2 regions of the Streptomyces sp. NPDC020489 genome follow, and region 1 is predicted to be linked to the other one. Evidence: riboswitches for the same ligand, from Rfam matches in the RefSeq annotation. Region 1 holds a riboswitch; the other holds the start of a gene.
What was found. Region 1 has a riboswitch for glycine ahead of gcvP (aminomethyl-transferring glycine dehydrogenase). Riboswitches for the same ligand answer to the same signal wherever they lie in the genome.
Positions count from the first base shown of each region.

Region 2: it holds a riboswitch for glycine, as region 1 does, so the genes downstream of both, gcvT (glycine cleavage system aminomethyltransferase GcvT) here and gcvP (aminomethyl-transferring glycine dehydrogenase) in region 1, are expected to answer to the same signal.

Region 1 is NZ_JBIRUZ010000013.1:277,323-288,359, reverse strand. It holds gene ACH41F_RS31645 (DUF881 domain-containing protein) at 1-713, shown strand, start outside; gene ACH41F_RS31640 (small basic family protein) at 710-1,042, shown strand; gene ACH41F_RS31635 (DUF881 domain-containing protein) at 1,048-1,914, shown strand; gene ACH41F_RS31630 (FHA domain-containing protein) at 1,976-2,869, shown strand; gene ACH41F_RS31625 (MerR family transcriptional regulator) at 2,915-3,652, shown strand; gene ACH41F_RS31620 (bifunctional nuclease family protein) at 3,730-4,203, shown strand; gene ACH41F_RS31615 (MerR family transcriptional regulator) at 4,459-5,106, shown strand; partial or broken gene ACH41F_RS31610 (DNA polymerase IV) at 5,164-6,652, shown strand; gene ACH41F_RS31605 (PRC-barrel domain-containing protein) at 6,568-6,945, opposite strand; glycine riboswitch at 7,075-7,171, shown strand; gene gcvP (aminomethyl-transferring glycine dehydrogenase) at 7,345-10,230, shown strand; gene ACH41F_RS31595 (molybdopterin-binding protein) at 10,291-10,686, opposite strand; gene ACH41F_RS31590 (amino acid transporter) at 10,791-11,037, opposite strand, start outside.
Region 2 is NZ_JBIRUZ010000011.1:287,704-298,740, forward strand. It holds gene ACH41F_RS28780 (enhanced serine sensitivity protein SseB C-terminal domain-containing protein) at 1-376, opposite strand, end outside; gene ACH41F_RS28785 (enhanced serine sensitivity protein SseB) at 497-1,276, opposite strand; gene ACH41F_RS28790 (AAA family ATPase) at 1,814-2,500, opposite strand; glycine riboswitch at 2,723-2,832, shown strand; gene gcvT (glycine cleavage system aminomethyltransferase GcvT) at 2,977-4,092, shown strand; gene gcvH (glycine cleavage system protein GcvH) at 4,207-4,584, shown strand; gene glyA (serine hydroxymethyltransferase) at 4,600-5,862, shown strand; gene ACH41F_RS28810 (L-serine ammonia-lyase) at 5,919-7,286, shown strand; gene ACH41F_RS28815 (glycoside hydrolase family 25 protein) at 7,714-8,271, shown strand; gene ACH41F_RS28820 (MOSC domain-containing protein) at 8,342-8,884, shown strand; gene ACH41F_RS28825 (NAD(P)-binding domain-containing protein) at 8,898-9,581, opposite strand; gene ACH41F_RS28830 (EF-hand domain-containing protein) at 9,730-9,942, opposite strand; gene ACH41F_RS28835 (GNAT family N-acetyltransferase) at 10,106-10,777, shown strand; gene ACH41F_RS28840 (YncE family protein) at 10,756-11,037, opposite strand, start outside.

The sequences.
Region 1 (11,037 bases):
CCGCCGGACTGGTGCTCGCCGCCCTGGTCGTCACCGTCGGGGCCGCGCAGGCACGGGTGGCCGCTCCGGTCGTGGCCAAGGAGCGCGAGGAACTCATCGACCGCATCGACCGGGAGACGGACGCGGCGGACACGCTCGAGGACAGCGTCGACGAACTGCGTGACGACGTCAGCGCACGGCAGCGCGAGGCCCTCCGGGACAGCGGCGGCAGCGGCCAGGCGGACCTCGTCGGCGTCCTGTCGGGGGCCACGGCGGTGCACGGTCCCGGCGTCAAACTGGTCGTGGACGACGCCAAGGAGTCCACCACCGGCGGAGACGGCAACCCGCGCGAGACCTCCGGGTTCTCCGACACCGGGCGGGTACGGGACCGCGACATGCAGCGCGTGGTCAACGGACTGTGGGAGTCGGGCGCCGAGGCCATCTCGATCAACGGGCAGCGGCTCACGGCGCTGTCGGCGATCAGGGCCGCGGGGGACGCGATACTGGTCGACAACAGGCCGCTGGTGCCGCCGTACACGGTGCTGGCGGTGGGGGACGGGCAACGGTTGAGCACGACGTTCCAGAACAGTGCCGACGGGTTGTATCTGCACGCCCTCCAGGAGAACTACGGCATCCGGACGAGCATCTCCGCGGAGGGTGACCTCCGGCTGCCCGCAGCACCGAGTGTGATCGTTCGTACAGCACAGCCGAGAACTGAGAAGGGCACATCGTGATCGCCGTACTGGGCCTCGTCGTGGGAGTCGTGGCCGGCCTGTTGGTCCGGCCTGAGGTTCCGGCGGTCGTCGAGCCTTATCTGCCGATCGCCGTCGTGGCGGCGCTGGATGCCGTGTTCGGTGGTCTGCGGGCCATGCTCGACGGCATCTTCGACGACAAGGTCTTCGTGGTGTCGTTCCTGTCGAACGTGGTCGTCGCCGCGCTGATCGTGTTCCTGGGCGACAAGTTGGGCGTGGGAGCCCAGCTCTCGACGGGTGTCGTGGTCGTCCTCGGTATCCGTATCTTCTCCAACGCCGCGGCGATCCGTCGGCACGTGTTCCGGGCGTGACACCGATGAGCAACCAGGACGAGACGCCGGAGAACCGGCTGCGCAGGGAACTGCCCGAGGAGGTGCCCGCGACGGTCCCCGAGGCCGCCGGGCCCGCCGAGCCGGCCGCGGTGCGGGAGGCGGAGCACGAGCCGGAGCGCAAGGCCGATCTGACGGGCCGTGAACGGCTCGTGCAGGGCCTGTGGCCGCCGCGGGTGACCCGGGCCCAACTCATCGTCGCGGTGCTGCTGTTCGGCCTCGGCTTCGGCCTGGCCGTGCAGGTGGCGTCGAACAGCGACGGCGACAGTGCCCTGCGCGGTGCACGCCAGGAAGATCTTGTTCGCATTCTCGATGAACTGGATGACCGAACTCAGCGTCTTGAGGACGAGAAGGCGGGCCTGGAGAAGCAGCGGGACGAGCTGGAGAACAGTTCGGACCAGGCGGAGGAGGCCCGCAAGCAGACGCTGGAGAAGGAGAGGCAGCTCGGCATCCTGGCGGGCACGGTGGCCGCCCAGGGGCCCGGCATCACGATGACGATCGACGACACCAAGGGGACGGTCGAGGCAGACATGCTGCTCGACGCGATCCAGGAGCTGCGTGCGGCGGGCGCCGAGGCGATCCAGGTGAACGGGGTGCGGGTGGTCGCGAGCACCTATCTCACCGACTCGGACAAGAGCGTGAGCGTCGACGGGAACAAGATCAACGCGCCCTATCGTTTCCAGGTCATCGGCAAGCCGCAGGACCTCGAACCGGCGCTCAACATCCCTGGAGGCGTGGTGCAGACTCTTGAGAAGGAGCAGGCCACCGTGACCGTCGAGCGGTCTGCCAAGATCGTCGTGGACGCCTTGCGAGCGGCGAAGCAGCCTGACTACGCTCGGTCGTCCTCCCGGTGAACCGCGGGTGCATGCGGGACGTCCGGCCAGGGCATGAGGTTGCGGGGGGTCGGCGCACCGATTGGGTGGTGCGTGGTGGAAACTGTCAGGTGGATACGGACGTTGTCAGGATGTCCGGGTCGGCCGGTGTATGCAGTCAGGGTTCGTCCTGCCCCACGGGCGGGTCTGTTTCGGTCAAGGGGAATCGCCCGTGAAGTTGTTTGCGAAGTTGTTCGGCAAGAGCGCGCGAGAGGGCAGCGACAATGCCAACGCGACCGCTCGTCATCGCGCACAGCCCGACGCGGAGGGCCAGCGCCCGTTGTTCCGGGACCAGCTGGGCGGCGACGTTCCCGGAGGTCAGGGCGCGCCGTCTGTTGACCCTGCGCAGTCCGGCGGCATAGGTTTCGGGCAACCGTCGACCTCGAGTACGGGTGGAGAGTTTTCCATGTCGGCCCTGGTGTGTACGAGGTGCGGTAACCGCAACGCGGAGAACAGCCGCTTCTGCTCCAACTGCGGCGCTCCGCTGCGGGGCACGGCCGAGCGGCCGTCCGAGACGACCTCCACGATCTCCATCTCCGGTCTCGAGGCCTACGACGCCGAGGCGACCGGCCAGACGCAGATGCCCATGCTCTCCCCGGAGGCGCAGGCGGCCGTCGACGCGCTGCCGCTGGGTTCCGCCCTCCTGGTGGTGCGCCGCGGACCGAACTCGGGCAGCCGGTTCCTGCTGGACGGTGACCTGACCACCGCCGGGCGTCACCCGCAGAGTGACATCTTCCTGGACGACGTGACGGTCTCGCGCCGGCATGTGGAGTTCCGTCGCCAGCCGGACGGTTCGTTCACGGTGAGCGATGTCGGCAGCCTCAACGGCACCTATGTCAACCGTGAGCGCATCGACTCGGTGCCGCTGCACAACGGTGACGAGGTGCAGATCGGCAAGTACCGGCTGGTCTTCTACGCGAGCCAGCGGGGCTACTGACCCGCCCCCGGGCTCCGTCCGGGGGGAGACCCCCAGGGAAGATCCATGCTTCAAACACCGAGCGGCGGTGCCCGGGACGGTGCCGCCGCCGCGGACAGTGGGCTGATGAGCATCGGCACGGTGCTGAACGTGCTGCGTGACGAGTTCCCCGAGGTCACCATCTCCAAGATCCGCTTCCTGGAGTCCGAGGGGCTGATCGAGCCGCGTCGGACTCCCTCGGGGTACCGCAAGTTCAGCGCCCAGGACGTCCAGCGCCTCGGTCACGTCCTGAGGATGCAGCGGGACCACTACCTGCCGCTCAAGGTGATCCGAGAGCACCTGGACGCCATGGAGCGCGGCGAGGCCGTCGTGCTGCCCGTCGTGGGGCGGCAGCGGGACGGAGAGACCTCGTCCGAGCCCTCGGAGGCGCCCACCGCGGCACGGATCGGACGGTCCGAGCTGCTCGCGGCGGCCGAGATCGGTGAGCGGGAGCTGGAGGAGTGGGAGTCGTACGGGCTCATCGCCCCGCTGGCGGACGGCGCGTACGACGCGGAGGCGGTCACCGTGGCGGCGCTCGTCGCGGAACTCGGGCGATTCGGGATCGAGCCGCGGCATCTGCGCGCGATGAAGGCCGCGGCCGACCGTCAGGCCGGGCTGGTGGACCAGGTGGTGGCCCCGCTGAAGCGGCATCGCAATCCGCAGACCCGGGCGCACGCGGAAGCGCGTACGAAGGAACTGGCGGGGCTCACGGTGCGGCTGCACGCCGCCCTGGTGCAGACCGCCCTCGGTGTGCGTCTGCCCTGAGGTCCCCGGGCGCCGGATCCGTCACCCGTTTCCTGCCCGACTACCCAAACATCCCGGGCACGGCCTAGGGTTGCTGTGTGAACGAGCTCGATGTCGTAGGTGTCCGGGTCGAAATGCCCTCCAACCAACCGATCGTGCTCCTGCGTGAAGTGGGAGGCGACCGCTACCTCCCCATCTGGATCGGGCCGGGGGAGGCGACGGCGATCGCTTTCGCCCAGCAGGGCATGGCCCCCGCACGACCGCTGACCCACGACCTGTTCAAGGACGTGCTGGAGGCCGTCGGCCAGGAGCTCACCGAAGTGCGCATCACGGACCTGCGTGAGGGCGTCTTCTACGCGGAGCTGGTCTTCGCCAGCGGCGTCGAGGTGAGCGCCCGCCCCTCCGACGCCATAGCGCTGGCGCTGCGCACCGGGACGCCGATCTACGGCAGTGACGGTGTGCTCGACGACGCGGGCATCGCGATCCCGGACGAGCAGGAGGACGAGGTGGAGAAGTTCCGCGAGTTCCTCGACCAGATCTCCCCCGAGGACTTCGGCACGAGCAGCCAGTGAGGCGTCTTTGGCCCCGCGGACAGAGGTCGGTGGGCCGGTGGTGTCCGGTGACCGGTGAAATGCCGGCATTTGCCACCGGCGCGTGAGAGCGTCCTGCGGCCCGCCTCGAGCGCATTCGGCTAGCCTTTCCCCGCGGTGGGGTGCGGGAAACCACTCCTTGGGTGATTATCACTCGGCGTGCCGAGTGTGGCGATCGTTGACGCACCCCTGGTGACTGCCTACCGTCGAGAAGGCAGGTCAAGGACGGAGGTCGGCGTGAGAAGCAGCGGCGACGGTACGGCTGGGGGAGCTCCGGGGCGCAGTCTCGGAGCCGGCGGTCCGTACCCGCTTCACAGCAGCGCGGCCGACCGTGTTCCGCAGCGACCGGCAGCCGTGCCGACCAGCGGCGGAGGGGCGACGTCCATGGCGTCCGAGGAGATCGGCTACCGCGGGCCGACGGCCTGCGCTGCCGCCGGCATCACCTACCGGCAACTGGACTACTGGGCGCGCACCGGGCTCGTGGAGCCGAGTGTGCGGCCCGCGTACGGGTCGGGGACGCAGCGCCTGTACAGCTTTCGGGACGTCGTCGTCCTGAAGATCGTCAAGCGGTTCCTGGACACCGGGGTGTCCCTGCAGAACATCCGGACCGCCGTGCAGCACCTGCGGGAGCGCGGGTTCCGGGACCTGGAGCGCATGACGCTGATGAGCGACGGCGCCACGGTCTACGAGTGCACCTCGCCGGACGAGGTCCACGCGCTGCTCCAGGGCGGCCAGGGGATCTTCGGTATCGCCGTGGGTGTCGTGTGGCGGGACGTGGAGAGCGCGCTGTCGCAGCTGCACGGGGAGCGGATCGACACCGGCGAGACCCTGGTCGGGCCCAACCCCGCGGACGAGCTGGCGCGTCGGCGCAACCGGGCGGTCTGAGGGCCGCTCCGCCCTCGCGACGGGGCATTGTCAGTGGCGTAGGGCAGCATCGGAGATGTGAGAACCGCGCCCACGATCCTGCATCTCGACATGGATGCCTTCTTCGCCTCGGCGGAGCAGGCCTCCAAGCCGAGTCTGCGCGGCAAGGCCGTCGTGGTGGGCGGGCTGGGGCCGCGCGGGGTGGTGGCCACGGCGTCGTACGAGGCCCGGGTGTTCGGTGTGCACTCCGCGATGCCGATGGCGCAGGCGCGGCGGCTCGCGCCGAACGCCGCGTACCTGGTGCCGCGCTTCGGGTTCTACCGGTCGATCAGCGAGCAGGTGATGGGGCTGCTGCGGGAGCTGTCGCCGCTGGTGGAGCCGCTGAGCCTCGACGAGGCGTTCGTGGACCTGGAGGCCGGGGAGACGGCCTGGGACGAGGAGTCGGCGCGGCTGGCCGGGACGAAGCTGCGCGCCGACATACGGGCGGTCACCGGGCTCACGGGGTCGGTCGGGCTCGCCGCCTCCAAGATGCTCGCGAAGATCGCCTCGGAGCAGGCCAAGCCGGACGGGCTGGTGGTCATCGAGCCGGGGACCGAGCGGGCCATGCTCGGGCCCATGTCGGTGCGGATCCTGCCGGGGGTGGGGCCGGCCACCGGGGACCATCTGCGGCGGGCCGGGATCCACACGGTCGAGGAGATCGTGGAGGCGGGCGAGGACGAGCTCGTACGGCTGCTCGGGAAGGCCCATGGGCACGGGCTGTACGCGATGGCGATGGCGTACGACGAGCGGCCTGTGGTGGCGGAGCGGGAGACCAAGTCCGTGTCGGTCGAGGACACCTACGACGTGGACATCCATGACCGGCTGCGGGTGGGCCTGGAGGTGCAGCGGCTGGCGGACCGGTGCGTGCGGCGGTTGCGCGAGGCCCGGTTGTCGGGGCGGACGATCGTGCTGAAGGTGCGGCGGTACGACTTCTCCACCTTGACCCGGTCCGAGACCTTGCGGGGGCCGACCGACGACCCGGCTGTGGTGCGGGAGGCCGCGGCCCGGTTGCTGGAATCCGTGGACACGACCGGCGGTGTGCGGTTGCTGGGGGTCGGGGTGAGCGGGCTCGCCGACTACACGCAGGAGGATCTGTTCGCCCAGGCCGCCGGGGAACGGGAGCTCGCGCAGGAGGAGCCGCAGGAGGAGGGCGCCGAGGTGGAGGTGGCGGTGCCGGTCGAGCGGCGGTGGGTCTCGGGACACGACGTGCGGCACGAGGAGTTCGGGCACGGGTGGGTGCAGGGCAGTGGGCTGGGGCGGGTGACGGTGCGGTTCGAGACGCCGGACTCCGTGCCCGGGCGGGTGCGGACCTTCTCCGTGGACGACCCCGCGTTGTCCGTGGCCGAGCCGTTGCCGCTGGTGTCCGTCGTGTGTGGTGCGTCGGGGTCTGTGCCGGACGCGGGGTGAGGCGCGTGATGTCGGGCCGCTCGGTCGGCGGGGGCGTCAGGCTTCCGCGTCCTCCGTGCCCGCCAGCCTGCCGAAGTCGTGGTCCGGGAAGGGGGGCGGTGGGGCCACGTCGAGGCCGTAGTGGTGGTAGAGCTGGAGTTCCTGGTCGGGGGAGAGGTGGCGGCCCACACCGAAGTCGGGGGCGTCCTTGATCAGGGCTCGTTCGAAGGGGACCCTCAGCGTGCCCTCGACCAGTTCGCTGGGCTCCAGGGGGACGAAGGCGTCCCTGCTGAACAGGCCGGTGCGTATGGCCGCCCACTCGGGCTGGCCGGTGGCGTCGTCGAGGTAGATCTCGTCGATCGTGCCGATCTTGGTGCCGTTGCGGTCGAAGGCCTTGCGGCCGATCAGGTTCCGCGGATCGATGTCGGTCTGCACGGGCCCTCCACGTGGTCGCGGCTCGCTTCATCCGTAAGCACTACGAAAGAGCAGTTTGGTGACTGTGGCCACTCGAGGGGATCTCGAGGGAGCCGCGTTGACCTCGCTGCTAGGCTGACAAGCGGCTGCCGACCCTGTGCGGGAGAGTCCTCCGGACACCGTTCGGGGGCGCCGAAGGAGCAAATCCTCCCCGGAATCTCTCAGGCACACGTACCGCACGGACGAGGCCACTCTGGAAAGCAGGGCGGGTGCATGGCTTCCGCTCTCACCGACGGTGAAAGCCGGGAGCCTTCGGGGTCCCGGTGAAGCTCTCAGGTTGAGATGACAGAGGGGGAGGCCGTCCGGGTACCCGCACCGTGGTGCCCGTCGAAGGTCGTGTCAGACCAGGAGGCCTCCGTAATGACCGCCCATCGCACTCCGCTCACCGAACTCGAACAGGGGATCCCGTTCGAGCAGCGCCACATCGGGCCCGACCAGGAGGCGCGGGCCAAGATGCTCGCGCAGGTCGGTTACGGCTCGCTGGACGAGCTCACCGCCGCCGCGGTGCCGGATGTGATCAAGAACGCCGACGCGCTCGACCTGCCCGGTGCACGCACCGAGGCGGAGGTGCTCACCGAGCTCCGTTCGCTCGCCGACCGCAACCAGGTGCTCGGTTCCATGATCGGGCTCGGGTACTACGGGACCTTCACGCCGCCCGTGATCCTGCGGAACGTGATGGAGAACCCGGCCTGGTACACGGCCTACACGCCGTACCAGCCCGAGATCTCGCAGGGGCGGCTCGAGGCCCTGCTCAACTTCCAGACCATGGTCGCGGACCTGACCGGACTGCCCACCTCCGGTGCCTCGCTGCTCGACGAGAGCACGGCGGCCGCCGAGGCGATGTCGCTGTCCCGGCGCATGGGCAAGAACAAGAAGGGGCTCTTCCTGGTCGACGCGGACGCCCTGCCGCAGACCATCGCCGTGATCGAGACCCGTGCCGAGCCGACCGGTGTGGAGGTCGTGGTCGCCGACCTCAGCGACGGCATTCCGGCCGAGATCGCCGAGCGTGAGATCAACGGCGTGCTCGTCCAGTACCCCGGCGCCTCCGGTGCCGTACGGGACCTCCAGCCCCTGATCGAGCAGGCGCACGAGCTGGGTGCCCTGGTCACCGTCGCCGCGGACTTGCTCGCGCTGACGCTGCTGAAGTCGCCCGGGGAGCTCGGCGCCGACATCGCGGTCGGGACCACCCAGCGCTTCGGTGTGCCGATGGGCTTCGGCGGACCGCACGCCGGCTACATGGCGGTGCGTGAGAAGTTCGCGCGCAGCCTGCCCGGACGTCTCGTCGGCGTCTCCGTGGACGCGGACGGGCACAAGGCGTACCGGCTGGCCCTCCAGACCCGTGAGCAGCACATCCGCCGTGAGAAGGCCACCAGCAACATCTGCACCGCGCAGGTGCTGCTCGCCGTCATGGCCGGCATGTACGCCGTCTACCACGGTCCCGACGGTCTGAAGGACATCGCGCGGCGCACCCACCGCTACGCGACCGTCCTCGCCGCGGGGCTCGCCGCCGGCGGTGTCGAGGTCGTGCACGGCGCCTACTTCGACACGGTCACCGCGCGGGTGCCGGGCCGGGCCGCCGAGGTCGTCGCCGCGGCGCGCGAGAACGGCGTCAACCTGCACCTCGTGGACGCCGACCGGGTCTCCCTCTCCTGCGACGAGACCACCACGCGCGACCAGCTGCGTGCCGTGTGGGCGGCGTTCGGGGTCGAGGCCGACATCGAGGCGCTGGACGCCGGTACCGAGGACGCCCTGCCCGAGGCGCTGCTGCGCGGCGACGACTTCCTGACCCACCCGGTCTTCCACCAGCACCGGTCCGAGACGGCGATGCTGCGGTACCTGCGCAGGCTGGCCGACCGGGACTACGCGCTCGACCGCGGCATGATCCCGCTGGGCTCCTGCACGATGAAGCTCAACGCGACCACCGAGATGGAGCCGGTCACCTGGCCCGAGTTCGGTCAGCTGCACCCCTTCGCGCCCGCCGAGCAGGCGCAGGGCTACCTCACGCTCATCCGGGAGCTGGAGGAACGTCTCGCCGAGGTCACCGGGTACGACAAGGTCAGCCTTCAGCCCAACGCCGGGTCGCAGGGTGAGCTGGCCGGGCTGCTCGCCGTCCGCGGATACCACCGGGCCAACGGGGACGAGCAGCGGACCGTGTGTCTGATCCCGTCCTCCGCGCACGGCACCAACGCCGCGAGCGCGGTCATGGCCGGGATGAAGGTCGTCGTCGTGCGGACCGCCGGGGACGGCGAGATCGACGTCGAGGACCTGCGGGCCAAGATCGAGCAGTACCGCGACGAGCTGGCCGTGCTGATGATCACGTATCCCTCGACGCACGGGGTGTTCGAGGAGCACGTCGCCGACATCTGCGCGCAGGTGCACGAGGCCGGCGGTCAGGTGTACGTCGACGGCGCCAACCTCAACGCGCTCGTCGGGCTCGCCAAGCCGGGCCATTTCGGCGGCGACGTCTCTCACCTGAACCTGCACAAGACCTTCTGCATCCCGCACGGCGGCGGCGGCCCCGGTGTCGGGCCGGTCGGGGTGCGCGCCCACCTGGCGCCGTACCTGCCCAACCACCCGCTCCAGCCCGCCGCCGGGCCGGAGACCGGTGTGGGGCCGATCTCGGCCGCGCCCTGGGGTTCCGCGGGGATCCTGCCGATCTCCTGGAGCTATGTCCGGCTCATGGGCGGCGAGGGGCTCAAGCGCGCCACGCAGGTGGCGGTGCTCAGCGCCAACTACATCGCCAAGCGGCTCGAACCGCACTACCCGGTGCTCTACACCGGGCCCGGCGGGCTGGTCGCGCACGAGTGCATCATCGATCTGCGGCCGCTGACCAAGGCGACCGGGGTCAGCGTCGACGATGTCGCCAAGCGGCTCATCGACTACGGCTTCCACGCGCCGACGATGTCGTTCCCGGTGGCCGGGACGCTGATGATCGAGCCGACCGAGTCCGAGGACCTCATCGAGCTGGATCGATTCTGCGAGGCGATGATCGCCATCCGCGGGGAGATCGAGAAGGTCGGTTCCGGCCACTGGCCCGCCGAGGACAACCCGCTGCGGAACGCGCCGCACACCGCGCGGGCGCTCGGCGGTGAGTGGGAGCACGCGTACACGCGCGAGGAGGCCGTGTTCCCGGCCGGGGTGTCGCCGGCGGACAAGTACTGGCCGCCGGTGCGCCGGATCGATCAGGCCTTCGGTGACAGGAACCTGGTGTGCTCCTGCCCTCCGATGGACGCCTACGACGACTGAGCCGGTTCGTCGGGAAGGGCCCTGCGTTTGCGCGGGGCCCTTTTCGCGGTCCTCGGTCGGTCAGGTGCGGTCGATATGTACGTTCGTCGACTTCACCCGGGCCGTGGCCTCCATGCCGACCTCCAGGCCGAGTTCCTCGACCGCCTCGCGGGTCAGCAGGGAGACCAGCCGGTGCGGACCGGCCTGGATCTCGACCTGGGCGGCGACGTCGCCGAGTTTGATCGCGGTGACGATGCCGGGGAAGGCGTTGCGGACCGAGGTGTACGACGGCTCCTCGTCGCCGGTGTCGCCCCGGGCCAGCTCGACCGAGAAGGCGGCCAGGTCCTGGCCGTCGATGAGCCGGCGCCCGCCCTCGTCGCGGTGGGTCGCCACCCGGCCCGCGTCCGCCCAGCGGCGAGCGGTGTCGGGGCTCACGCCGAGGAGCCGGGCCGCCTGGCCGATCGTGTACGACTGCATGCGGATCACGATAGGGCCGGGGGACGGGGAACCGCGGACGGGGGCGGGCGAAGGATGACGTGACGGGGGCGCGGGCGCGTCCGGGGGAGCGGTGCGACGGGGTGTCAGCCTGTGTGGACCCGGGGGCGGTGGGCCCGGTTCGGTTCCGCCTCGCGCAGGACCTCTCTGGTCACCGGGGCGACCTCGCCCTGGCCGAAGAGGAGGAAGCGGAGGAAGTTGGCGAAGGGGTTGCCCTCGGTCCACTCGAAGTAGATGTGCGGGGTGCGGCCCGTGGTGTCGCGGACGTGGAGGAGCAGGGCCGCCAGGGCGTTGGGGATGGAGGAGGACTCCAGCGTCAGGACGCGGTAGCGG
Region 2 (11,037 bases), on a different contig from region 1:
TCCGGCGCAGGTCGAGCCAGGGGATGCCGACACCGCCGCCGGGGGCGTGCGGGTTGAGCCAGAGGCCGAAGTGGTCGGGGTAGAGGGTGCGGGCCACGTCGACCCCGTCGACGACCTCGTAGGAGCGGTTCCAGCCGCTGGCGCTGAGCTCCTGGGCGGAGGTGACACAGGGGGCGTAGCCGTAGCCGTCGACCTCCATGTTCCCGTACTGGGCGTCCGGCGACCCCGACTGGCCGTGCCACAGGAGCATCCAGACCTGGCCGGAGGAAGGGGCCGCGAGGGCACGGAGGAGTGCCTCGTAGGCGTCGTAGCGCCCGGGCGTCACCTGGCGCAGCATGTGCTCGACCGTGCCGGTCGCGGTGCCGGTGCCGCTCACGTCGTCCGCCCCTTCGGGAAATCTGCGTATTCGGAAACAGCTTAAGCGTTGGGAGCCCGGGGCTTGCGTGGTCTGCGGGGTGCGGGTCGTGGCGGGCCTGTCGGACGGTTTCCCGTGCCCTCAGGAGGTCGCGAAGCCCTGGGGGTAGAACGGGCGTACCTTTTCGCGCATCCAGTGGCCCACCGGGTCGTCCGCCACGTCCAGCAGGACCAGGTTCACCGGCCACGGCACCGGTGTGCGGCCCAGGGCCCGGCCGAGGGCGTCCATCGGGAGGGTACGCAAGTCGCCCTCCCACCGGGAGAGCTCGACGCCCACGAACATCACGGGGTCGGCCGTCTCGATCGCGGCGAGGCAGCGGCGGGCCGTCAGGACCACGCCGGTCGCGGCGAACTCGGCGGAGGCGGCGGCGAGGAAGTCGACCGGGTCGTCCTTCCAGTCGGGCTCGTACAGCTTGACGCGGCCACCGGTGTTGGGGCCGTCCAGCGGGGTGCGGCCGATGCGGCACAGCTCGGCGACGGCGGCGGGCGGCAGCGGGACGCCGACCACGCCGTCCGGGTTCACGGCGATGCCGACCTGCGGGGGCAGGCCGCGAGCGAACTCCACGGCGGGCGCGACGGTGTACGCCATGTGCCCGCCGGCGACCTGCCGGAACTGTTCCTCGGAGCTGAAGACGGGGACGAACGCCTGGCCGCCGATCTCCATGGTGGGCAGGTCCAGGGGGCCGCTGTGCGGGCCGCCGCCGTTGGGCAGCGGGACCCAGACGAAGCTGCGGCCGAGGACCTCGATGATCCGGCCGCCCGCCCCGGGTATGCCGAGGGAGGCCGAGAGGACCTCCTCCAGCTCGTTGCCGGGCCAACCGCCGCCGTGCGGATGGGGGTGTGCCTGTGCCGGGAATGCCATCTGTCCGTCCGCCTGCCGAGAACCGCCGCCTGGGGCCTGCCTGTGGCTGAAAAGGCTAGCGGGTGCCCCGACCGCCGACGCCCGTCCGTACCCGCGAAGCGGCTGAGGCGCCGGACCGCGGGTGCTTGGCCGTGCTCCTCAGCCCGTGAAGCCGGTGCGGCGCCGGGCCGCGGGTGCCTGGCCGTGCCCGGCCGCGGACCTCAGGCTGTGAAGCCGGTGCGGCGCAGGACCGCGGGTGCCTGGCCGTGCCCGGCCGCGGACCACCTCAGCCTGTGAAGCCGGTGCAGAGCCGGATTGCCGGTGCCCGGGCCGTGGTCCCCGCGGTCCGATGGGACGCCGGACCGCCGGTGCCCGCCCCCGGCCCCCATGACCCTCAGCCCGTGGAGCCGATCCGACGCCGGACCGCCAGTGACCGGCCGTGGCCCTCAGCCCCGCTGGAGCCGAAGCGGCGCCAGACCCGCCGGTGCCCGACCGCGGCCTCAGCGCGCCCGCTGGAGCCTAAGCGGCGCCGGACCCTCCCGTGTCCGCCCGCGCTCCTCAGCCCGTGAAGCCGATGCGGCGCAGGGTGTTTGCCGCGTCCCGGTCGAGGAGGAGGGCGGAGCCGACGCCCGGGGGCAGGTCGCCCTCGGCCACGGAGCGGATCAGACGGGCGGCGGCCGTGCGGTGGCGCAGGAAGGCGTACGTCGAGACACCCCGGCCGCGCTCGCGCTGGCCGGCCAGGGCGGTGTCCGGGGTGACGTCGAGGAGCAGCAGGTGCAGGGTGCCGCCGCGGCGCCGGGCCGCGCGGGCCAGCCAGCCGCGCACCCAGGACTGCGTGCCGCAGTCGTGCACCACGACCCCCTCACCGGAGCGCAGGGCGCGGTACAGGCCGAGGTAGTGGGCGGCCCGGACGAGCGGGCGGTAGACGGCGTACGGCAGGAAGCGGGGCATCCGCTCGTCCCAGCGGTCGCGGGTGTCCTGGGAGTCGACGCGCAGGCCCTTGACGGTCCGCTTCATCAGGGTGGACTTGCCGCTGCCGGGCAGTCCGGTGATCACGACGAGGTCGGCCGGGGCGAAGAGCAGGGCGTGCGGGCTGTGTCCGGCGCGCTCACGCAGGTCGCGGACGACCGGCCGCGGTGCGCACGTCTCCCGGGCCGTCTCGCGGAGCGTCTCCGGGAGCGGGGCGGCCGGCTGCGCGGGCAGCGCGACGGCCGAGGTGGCGGCGTACGCAGAGGTCCTGTTCACCGTGATCGTCCTCCCCTGGAGTGGGTCACGAGTTCCCCTCCCCGTCGAGTGTAAAGAGAAGGTAATCCGCGACGCCTCCTGTTTCCGTCCGCTTCTCGCTACAGGCCTGCTACAGGGTGCCTTTCGTGTCCGTGGAGCCCGAGCGGCCCCCGCGGGGAGCCACCCCTGCCGCCCCGGACGGATGCGTGCAATGATGTCCGCGCCAACTGCATACCGGCCGTTTGAATCCGCGCGGGAGAGTTCCGGGCCGTACGTCCTCGTACGAGTGCCCGGGCGCCGAAGGAGCAAGTCCCTCCCTTGAATCTCTCAGGCCCCGTTACCGCGCGGGCGAGGCACATCTGAAAAGCGAGCCGCCCTCCGGCGGTTCCACCCAAGGTGCAAGTCATGTCCCCTACGGTCATGGCGAACCTCTCAGGTTCCGATGACAGATGGGGAGGAACGACCTCGCCTGTCATGCCTTGGGAGACAACCGTCCGATGAGCACTGAACCCCGCCTGACCGCGCTCGATGCCCTGCATCGCTCGCTCGGCGCGACGATGACCGACTTCGCCGGCTGGGACATGCCCCTGCGCTACGGCTCCGAGCGCGACGAGCACAACGCCGTGCGCACGAAGGCCGGCCTCTTCGACCTCTCGCACATGGGCGAGATCACGGTGACCGGCCCGCAGGCGGCCGCGCTGCTGAACTACGCCCTGGTCGGCAACATCGCCTCCGTCGGTGTCGGCCGCGCCCGCTACACCATGATCTGCCGCGAGGACGGCGGCATCCTGGACGACCTCATCATCTACCGGCTCGACGAGACCGAGTACATGGTCGTCGCCAACGCCTCCAACGCCCAGGTCGTCCTGGACGCGCTGGTCGAGCGTGCGGCCGGGTTCGACGCCGAGGTCCGCGACGACCGGGACGCGTACGCGCTGATCGCGGTCCAGGGCCCGGAGTCCCCCGGCATCGTGAAGTCCCTCACCGACGCCGACCTCGACGGCCTGAAGTACTACGCCGGCCTGCCCGGCACCGTCGCGGGCGTCCCGGCCCTGATCGCGCGCACCGGCTACACCGGCGAGGACGGCTTCGAGCTGTTCGTGAAGCCCGAGCACGCCGTGGAGCTGTGGCAGGCCCTGACCAAGGCGGGCGAGGGCGCCGGCCTGGTGCCCTGCGGGCTGTCCTGCCGGGACACCCTGCGCCTGGAGGCGGGCATGCCGCTGTACGGGCACGAGCTGACCACGTCCCTGACCCCCTTCGACGCCGGGCTCGGACGCGTGGTGAAGTTCGAGAAGGAGGGCGACTTCGTGGGGCGGGAAGCCCTGCGGGAGGCCGCCTCCCGAGCGGAGAGCAACGCTCCGCGCGTCCTCGTCGGCCTGGTCGCCGAGGGCCGCCGCGTCCCGCGTGCCGGGTACGCCGTGGTCGCGGACGGCGAGGTGATCGGCGAGGTCACCTCCGGCGCCCCCTCCCCGACGCTGGGCAAGCCGATCGCGATGGCCTACGTCGACGCCCCGCACGCCGCGCCGGGCACCCCCGGGGTCGGCGTGGACATCCGGGGCGTGCACGAGCCCTACGAGGTCGTGGCTCTCCCGTTCTACAAGCGCCAGAAGTAGACACTGGGCGCACGGGCACGCTCCCGCGTGACCCTGCGCACATTCGCGCTGCTCACGCGCGTTTTCCGCACTCCCCGGCATTCACCATCACCCGCGTACAGGAGAATTCAGGCCATGAGCAACCCCCAGCAGCTGCGGTACAGCAAGGAGCACGAGTGGCTGTCGGGCGCCGAGGACGGCGTCTCGACGGTCGGCATCACGGAGCACGCGGCCAACGCGCTCGGCGACGTCGTCTTCGTCCAGCTCCCGGAGGTCGGTGACTCGGTGTCCGCGGGCGAGACCTGCGGCGAGCTGGAGTCGACCAAGTCGGTCTCCGACCTGTACTCCCCCGTCTCCGGTGAGGTCACCGAGGTCAACGAGGACGTCGTCAACGACCCGTCGCTGGTGAACTCCGCCCCCTTCGAGGGCGGCTGGCTGTTCAAGGTACGCGTCACGGAGGAGCCGGCCGACCTGCTCTCCGCCGACGAGTACACCGCCTTTTCCGCCGGCTGAGGAGTCGTACACCTGATGTCCGCACTGAACACGCCCCTGCACGAGCTCGACCCGGAGATCGCCGCGGCGGTCGACGCCGAGCTGAACCGTCAGCAGTCCACGCTCGAGATGATCGCCTCGGAGAACTTCGCTCCGCTCGCGGTCATGGAGGCCCAGGGCTCGGTCCTGACCAACAAGTACGCCGAGGGCTACCCGGGCCGTCGCTACTACGGCGGCTGTGAGCACGTCGACGTCGCCGAGCAGATCGCCATCGACCGGATCAAGGAGCTGTTCGGCGCCGAGTACGCCAACGTCCAGCCCCACTCCGGTGCCTCCGCCAACCAGGCCGCCCTGTTCGCGCTGGCCCAGCCCGGCGACACCATCCTCGGCCTGGACCTGGCCCACGGCGGCCACCTCACGCACGGCATGCGGCTGAACTTCTCCGGCAAGCAGTTCAACGTGGTCGCCTACCACGTGGACGACGCCGGCCTGGTCGACATGGCCGAGGTCGAGCGGCTCGCCAAGGAGCACCGCCCGAAGGTGATCATCGCGGGCTGGTCGGCGTACCCCCGCCAGCTGGACTTCGCGGAGTTCCGGCGGATCGCCGACGAGGTCGAGGCGTACCTGTGGGTCGACATGGCGCACTTCGCCGGTCTGGTCGCGGCGGGGCTGCACCCGAACCCGGTGGAGCACGCGGACGTCGTCACCTCCACGACCCACAAGACCCTCGGCGGCCCGCGCGGCGGGATCATCCTGGCGCGGAAGGAGTTCGCGAAGAAGCTGAACTCCTCGGTCTTCCCGGGCTTCCAGGGCGGTCCGCTGGAGCACGTGATCGCGGCCAAGGCGGTCTCCTTCAAGGTCGCCGCGAGCGAGGAGTTCAAGGAGCGCCAGCGGCGTACTGTGGAAGGGGCGCGGATCCTCGCCGAGCGGCTGACGGCCGAGGACGCCCGTGCGGCCGGGGTGAACGTCCTGTCCGGCGGCACCGACGTGCACCTGATCCTGGTGGACCTGCGCGAGTCCGAGCTGGACGGCCAGCAGGCCGAGGACCGTCTCCACGAGGTCGGCATCACGGTCAACCGCAACGCCGTCCCGAACGACCCGCGTCCGCCGATGGTCACCTCGGGCCTGCGGATCGGCACGCCCGCCCTCGCCACCCGCGGCTTCACGGCCGAGGACTTCGCCGAGGTCGCGGACGTGATCGCGTCGGCACTGAAGCCGTCGTACGACGTCGAGGCTCTCAAGGCGCGGGTGACGGCCCTGGCCGACAAGCACCCGCTGTACCCCGGCCTGAACAAGTAGTTCCCCGGTGGGGGCACCCGACGACGTGTGCCCCCACCCCCTAGCAAGGAGTTCCCGTGGCCATCTCGGTCTTCGACCTGTTCTCGATCGGCATCGGGCCGTCGAGCTCGCACACGGTCGGCCCGATGCGTGCGGCCCGCATCTTCGCCCGCCGACTGCGCAACGAGGGCCTGCTGCCCGCCGTCGCCTCGGTCCGCTCGGAGCTCTACGGCTCCCTGGGCGCGACCGGTCATGGCCACGGCACCCCGAAGGCGGTGCTGCTGGGACTCGAGGGAGCCTCCCCCCGCACGGTCGACGTGGAGGGGGCGGACGACCGGGTCGCGGCGATCAAGGACGCGGGACTGCTGAACCTGCTCGGTGAGCACGAGATCCCGTTCTCCTTCGACGACGACCTGGTCCTGCACCGCCGCAAGGCCCTGCCGTACCACGCCAACGGCATGACGCTGTGGGCGTACGACGCGGCCGGCGCCGAGCTGCTGTCGAAGACGTACTACTCGGTCGGCGGCGGCTTCGTCGTCGACGAGGACGCGGTCGGCGAGGACCGGATCAAGCTGGACGACACGGTCCTGAAGTACCCCTTCCGCACGGGCGACGAGCTGCTGCGTCTGACGAAGGAGACGGGCCTGTCGATCTCCGCGCTGATGCTGGAGAACGAGCGCGCCTGGCGCACCGAGGACGAGATCCGCGCCGGTCTGCTGGAGATCTGGCAGGTCATGCGGGCCTGCGTCTCGCGGGGCATGTCACGCGAGGGCATCCTGCCGGGCGGCCTGCGGGTCAAGCGCCGCGCCGCCGTCACGGCCCGCCAACTGCGCGCGGAGGGCGACCCGTTGGCGCACGCGATGGAGTGGATCACGCTCTACGCGATGGCGGTGAACGAGGAGAACGCGGCGGGCGGCCGGGTCGTGACCGCCCCGACGAACGGCGCGGCGGGCATCATCCCGGCGGTCCTGCACTACTACATCAACTTCGTGCCCGGCGCCGACGAGGACGGCGTGGTCCGCTTCCTGCTGGCCGCCGGCGCGATCGGCATGCTCTTCAAGGAGAACGCCTCCATCTCCGGCGCCGAGGTCGGCTGCCAGGGCGAGGTGGGCTCGGCCTGCTCGATGGCGGCGGGCGCGCTGGCCGAGGTCCTCGGCGGCTCCCCCGAGCAGGTGGAGAACGCGGCCGAGATCGGCATGGAGCACAACCTGGGCCTGACGTGCGACCCCGTCGGCGGGCTCGTGCAGATCCCCTGCATCGAGCGCAACGGCATGGCCGCGGTGAAGGCGGTCACGGCGGCCCGGATGGCGATGCGCGGGGACGGCTCGCACAAGGTGTCCCTCGACAAGGTCATCAAGACCATGAAGGAGACCGGCGCCGACATGTCGGTGAAGTACAAGGAGACCGCGCGCGGCGGGCTCGCGGTGAACATCATCGAGTGCTGAGCGGCACCGCGTTCACCGCCTCACCAGCGTGACCAGCAGGGCCACCACGGACCGCGCGTCCTCGCCCTCAGCGACTTCGCCCGTGTCGTCGGCGCCGAGGCGCTCTCGGACCGCGTGGTCCGGGTCCGGCCGCGCTCGCGTCCCGCCGGGGCGCCGCGGGGACCGAGCCGCGCACCCTCCGCCCGGCGGGCGGACGCCTAGGGCGTGTTGTGAAAGTGGCCTCGTCGCCCGGAGGGCGGCCGCGCGGCGTTCGGTGCGTGCTCTCGGCGTGCCGCCCGGAAGCCCTCGTACTGGGCGTACTCGGGCTTTCGGGCGGTGCGGCGAGAGTGCGTGCCGGGCGTCGCGCGGCAGAGGCCACTTTCACAACAGGCCCTAGGGTATGGGTGCTGCAACTCCTGTCCCCCCAACGGCACTTCAGGGAGTCCCCATGCTGCGCGGCATCGACGTGAGCTCCTACCAGCCCTCCTCCTACGACACCGACGGCCTCTCCTTCGTCTTCATCAAGGCGACGGAGGGCCGCACCTACACGAACCCCAGGCTGGCGGCCCAGACGAAGACGGCCCGTGACGCCGGTCTGGTCGTCGGCTTCTACCACTTCCTGTGGCCGGGCAACCTCACCGCCCAGGCGGAGTACTTCGTGGCCAAGGCCCCTGAGCGGGCGGGCGACATCCTCGCCGTCGACTGGGAGACGACCGGGGAGGGGACCCACGCGAGCAACGCCGAGAAGGACAGCTTCATACGCAAGGTGAAGGCGCTGCGCCCGCACCACCGGGTCCTGCTCTACTGCAACCGCAACTACTGGCTGGACATCGACAGGACGTCCTACGCCGGGGACGGTCTGTGGATCGCCGACTACGTGACGGCGGGCAAGCCCCGCATCAAGGCGACGTGGCGCTTCCACCAGTACACGGACGACCCGGTGGACAAGGACGTGGCCGACTTCGCGAGCCGGGCCGCGCTGCGCGAATGGGCCGGGGCGAGCTGACCTCGCCCTCCTCGCCGTAAGCTCCGACCTGCGGCGCAGCAGCGGCCGCGTCGCAGAGGGGAGCTTCGTCATGGGTGGGTCGGTCGCCGCGGTCAGCAGCAGTGGGACGTACTCGTTCACCAAGCCGAACCGGGAGAGCATCACCCTGCTCGCCGGCCTCGGGGTGGAGGGGGACATCCACGCCGGGCAGACGGTGAAGCATCGGTTCCGGATGCGGAAGGACCCTTCGCAGCCGAATCTGCGGCAGGTGCACCTCATCCACGAGGAGTTGTTCGAGGAGGTGCGTCAGGCCGGGTTCGAGGTCGGCGCCGGTGAGCTCGGGGAGAACGTCACCACGCGCGGGATCGATCTGCTGGGGCTGCCCGCCGGGACGCGGCTGCGCCTCGGCGAGCGGGCCGTGGTCGAGGTGACCGGGCTGCGGAACCCGTGCGCGCAGATCGACGGCTTCCGGAAGGGGCTGATGAAGCAGGTGGTCGGGCGGGACGCCGACGGCACGCCACGGTTCAGGTCCGGGATCATGAGCGTCGTCGTCGAGGGCGGTGTCGTGCGGCCCGGGGACGCCGTCGAGGTCGAGCTGCCCGACGGGCCGCACGTGCCCTTGGAGATCGTCTGACCTCGGGCGGGTCTCAGGCGCGGAACTCCGGTGTGCGCTCGGGGCTCGCCTGCGCCAGCGCCTTCGTGACCGCCTCGACGCCTTCCCGCAGCCCGTACACCGGCGTGTTCGGCTGCTGGCGCCAGGACTCGTCGAGGCCGCCCGCGTCGACCGTGTCGAAGCCGAGTTCGTCGATCAGGGCGCGGACCTTCGCCTTGGCGGGCTCGTCGTCGCCCGCGACCGGGAGCGCCTGGCGGTCGGGGGCACCGGCCGGGCGGTGCCGGTCCAGGATGTCCTGGGCGTAGGTGCCGTTGAAGGCCTTGATCACGGGGTGGCCGAGCCGGCGTTCGGTCCAGCGGCTCTCCGTCACCCCGTCGTCCTCGATCTCGTCGATCCGGCCGTCCCGCGTCGGGTAGTAGTTGCCGGTGTCGATCACCGCCACGCCCTCGGCCGCACCGTCGAGCACCCCCTTGGGCAGGTCCGGGATCGCCTTCAGCGGGATCGTGACGACGACCACCTCGGCGCCCCGCGCCGCCTCCTCGACCGGTACGGGCGTCGCGCCCGTCTCCTGTGCCAGGTCGGTGAGGGTGTGCGGGCCGCGCGAGTTGGCCACGTTCACCTCGTGCCCGAGTGCGGTGAGCCGCCGCGTGAGGTTGCCGCCGATGTTTCCCGCGCCGATGATGCCGATCTTCATGACAGGCCCTTCAGGTCGATGCATGTGCATACGTCTGAGGGTCACAACCGGGGCAGACCGACGGATATTCCGGTCCGCGGGTCCTGAACCTCGCCGGACCCCGCGCGGCACCCCTCCGGCGCGACGAAGGGGGCGCCCCGGCCGAGACCCGGGCGCCCCCTTTCCGCGTGCGTCACTTGCTGAGGTACGCCCAGAACTCCTCGAAGGACAGGACCTTGTCGCCGTTCAGGTCACGGGTCTTGATGATGACCTCGGCGACCGAGTCGGTCACGTTCCAGTCGCCGGCCTGGGCCAGGGCGGTCTTGAACTCGGCAGCGGTGATGAACCCGTCACCGTCCGTATCGATCCGCTCGAACTCCTTGCGCGCTTCCTCGATGTTCGCCACCGGTCCGCCCCTTTTTCTCGTTCCTTGCCGTCTTGCTGACGGAGGTCAGGTTAACCGGCGTCCCGAGCACGCAACGCGGCGACCACCCAGGAGTCCGGTGCCGTCGTCGATCATGTCTGCGAGTCTGGGGCTTGCAATGGGTGGAGACTCAAGGAGCACAGAGGTGGAGACCCTCCGGGACATTCTCGACGCGGCCGCCCGCGGCGTCTTCCCGCCGGCCGACGGCGGCACCACCGTCGTACGCCCGCACGCGCACCGGGACGCCGGCGTCATCGCGTTCACCGCGCACTCCGTGGTCTTCACGGACGAGGACCCGGACTGGGTGCGCGCGACCCTGCGCGGCCTCGACTGCGATCCGCTCGCCGCGACGATGAACCCGCTGTTCCTCGCCGCGCTGATGCGGCGGACGGGCCGCAGGACCGAGACGATCGACGCGCTGCTGGTCGCCGCCCCGCTGCCGGGCGACCCGCCGCTCGCTCTGGAGGAGATCGAGGACGCCGGCCATGCGCGCGTCGCGTACGCGCGCGGGCGCCGGGACGACGTACGGGCCTGGACCACCGACGGCGGGGTGCTGGTGACCGGGCGCGGGGTCGGTGGGCGGCTGGAGGTCTCGGTCGAGGTGGACGACGGCGCACGCCACCGGGGGCTGGGGCGGGCGCTGGTGACCGCCGCCCGGCATCTCGTCGAGGAGCCGCTGTGGGCCCAGATCGCCCCGGGGAACGCCCGCAGCACGCGGGCGTTCCAGGCGGCCGGCTACCGTCCGGTCGGCGCGGAGGCGCTGCTGCTCGGTGCCGGGCCGCGGGGGGCGGCGGGTCAGCGGAAGATGCCCGTGTGACCCAGTGAGTACCGCCCGGGCTGGGGGTAGACCGCGAGTCCGTGCGGGCCGCGGCCCACCGGGATCCGGGCCAGCTGCACGCCGGTGCGGGTGTCGATGGCGTACACCTCGGCGTCGTAACGCCCCGACAGCCACAGGACCTTGCCGTCCGCCGAGACGCCGCCCATGTCCGGGCTGCCGCCGTCGGGCAGGCGCCACTTCTTGGTGAGCTTGTCCTGGGTGAAGTCGAAGACGGAGACGGTGCCCTCGCCGCGGTTGGA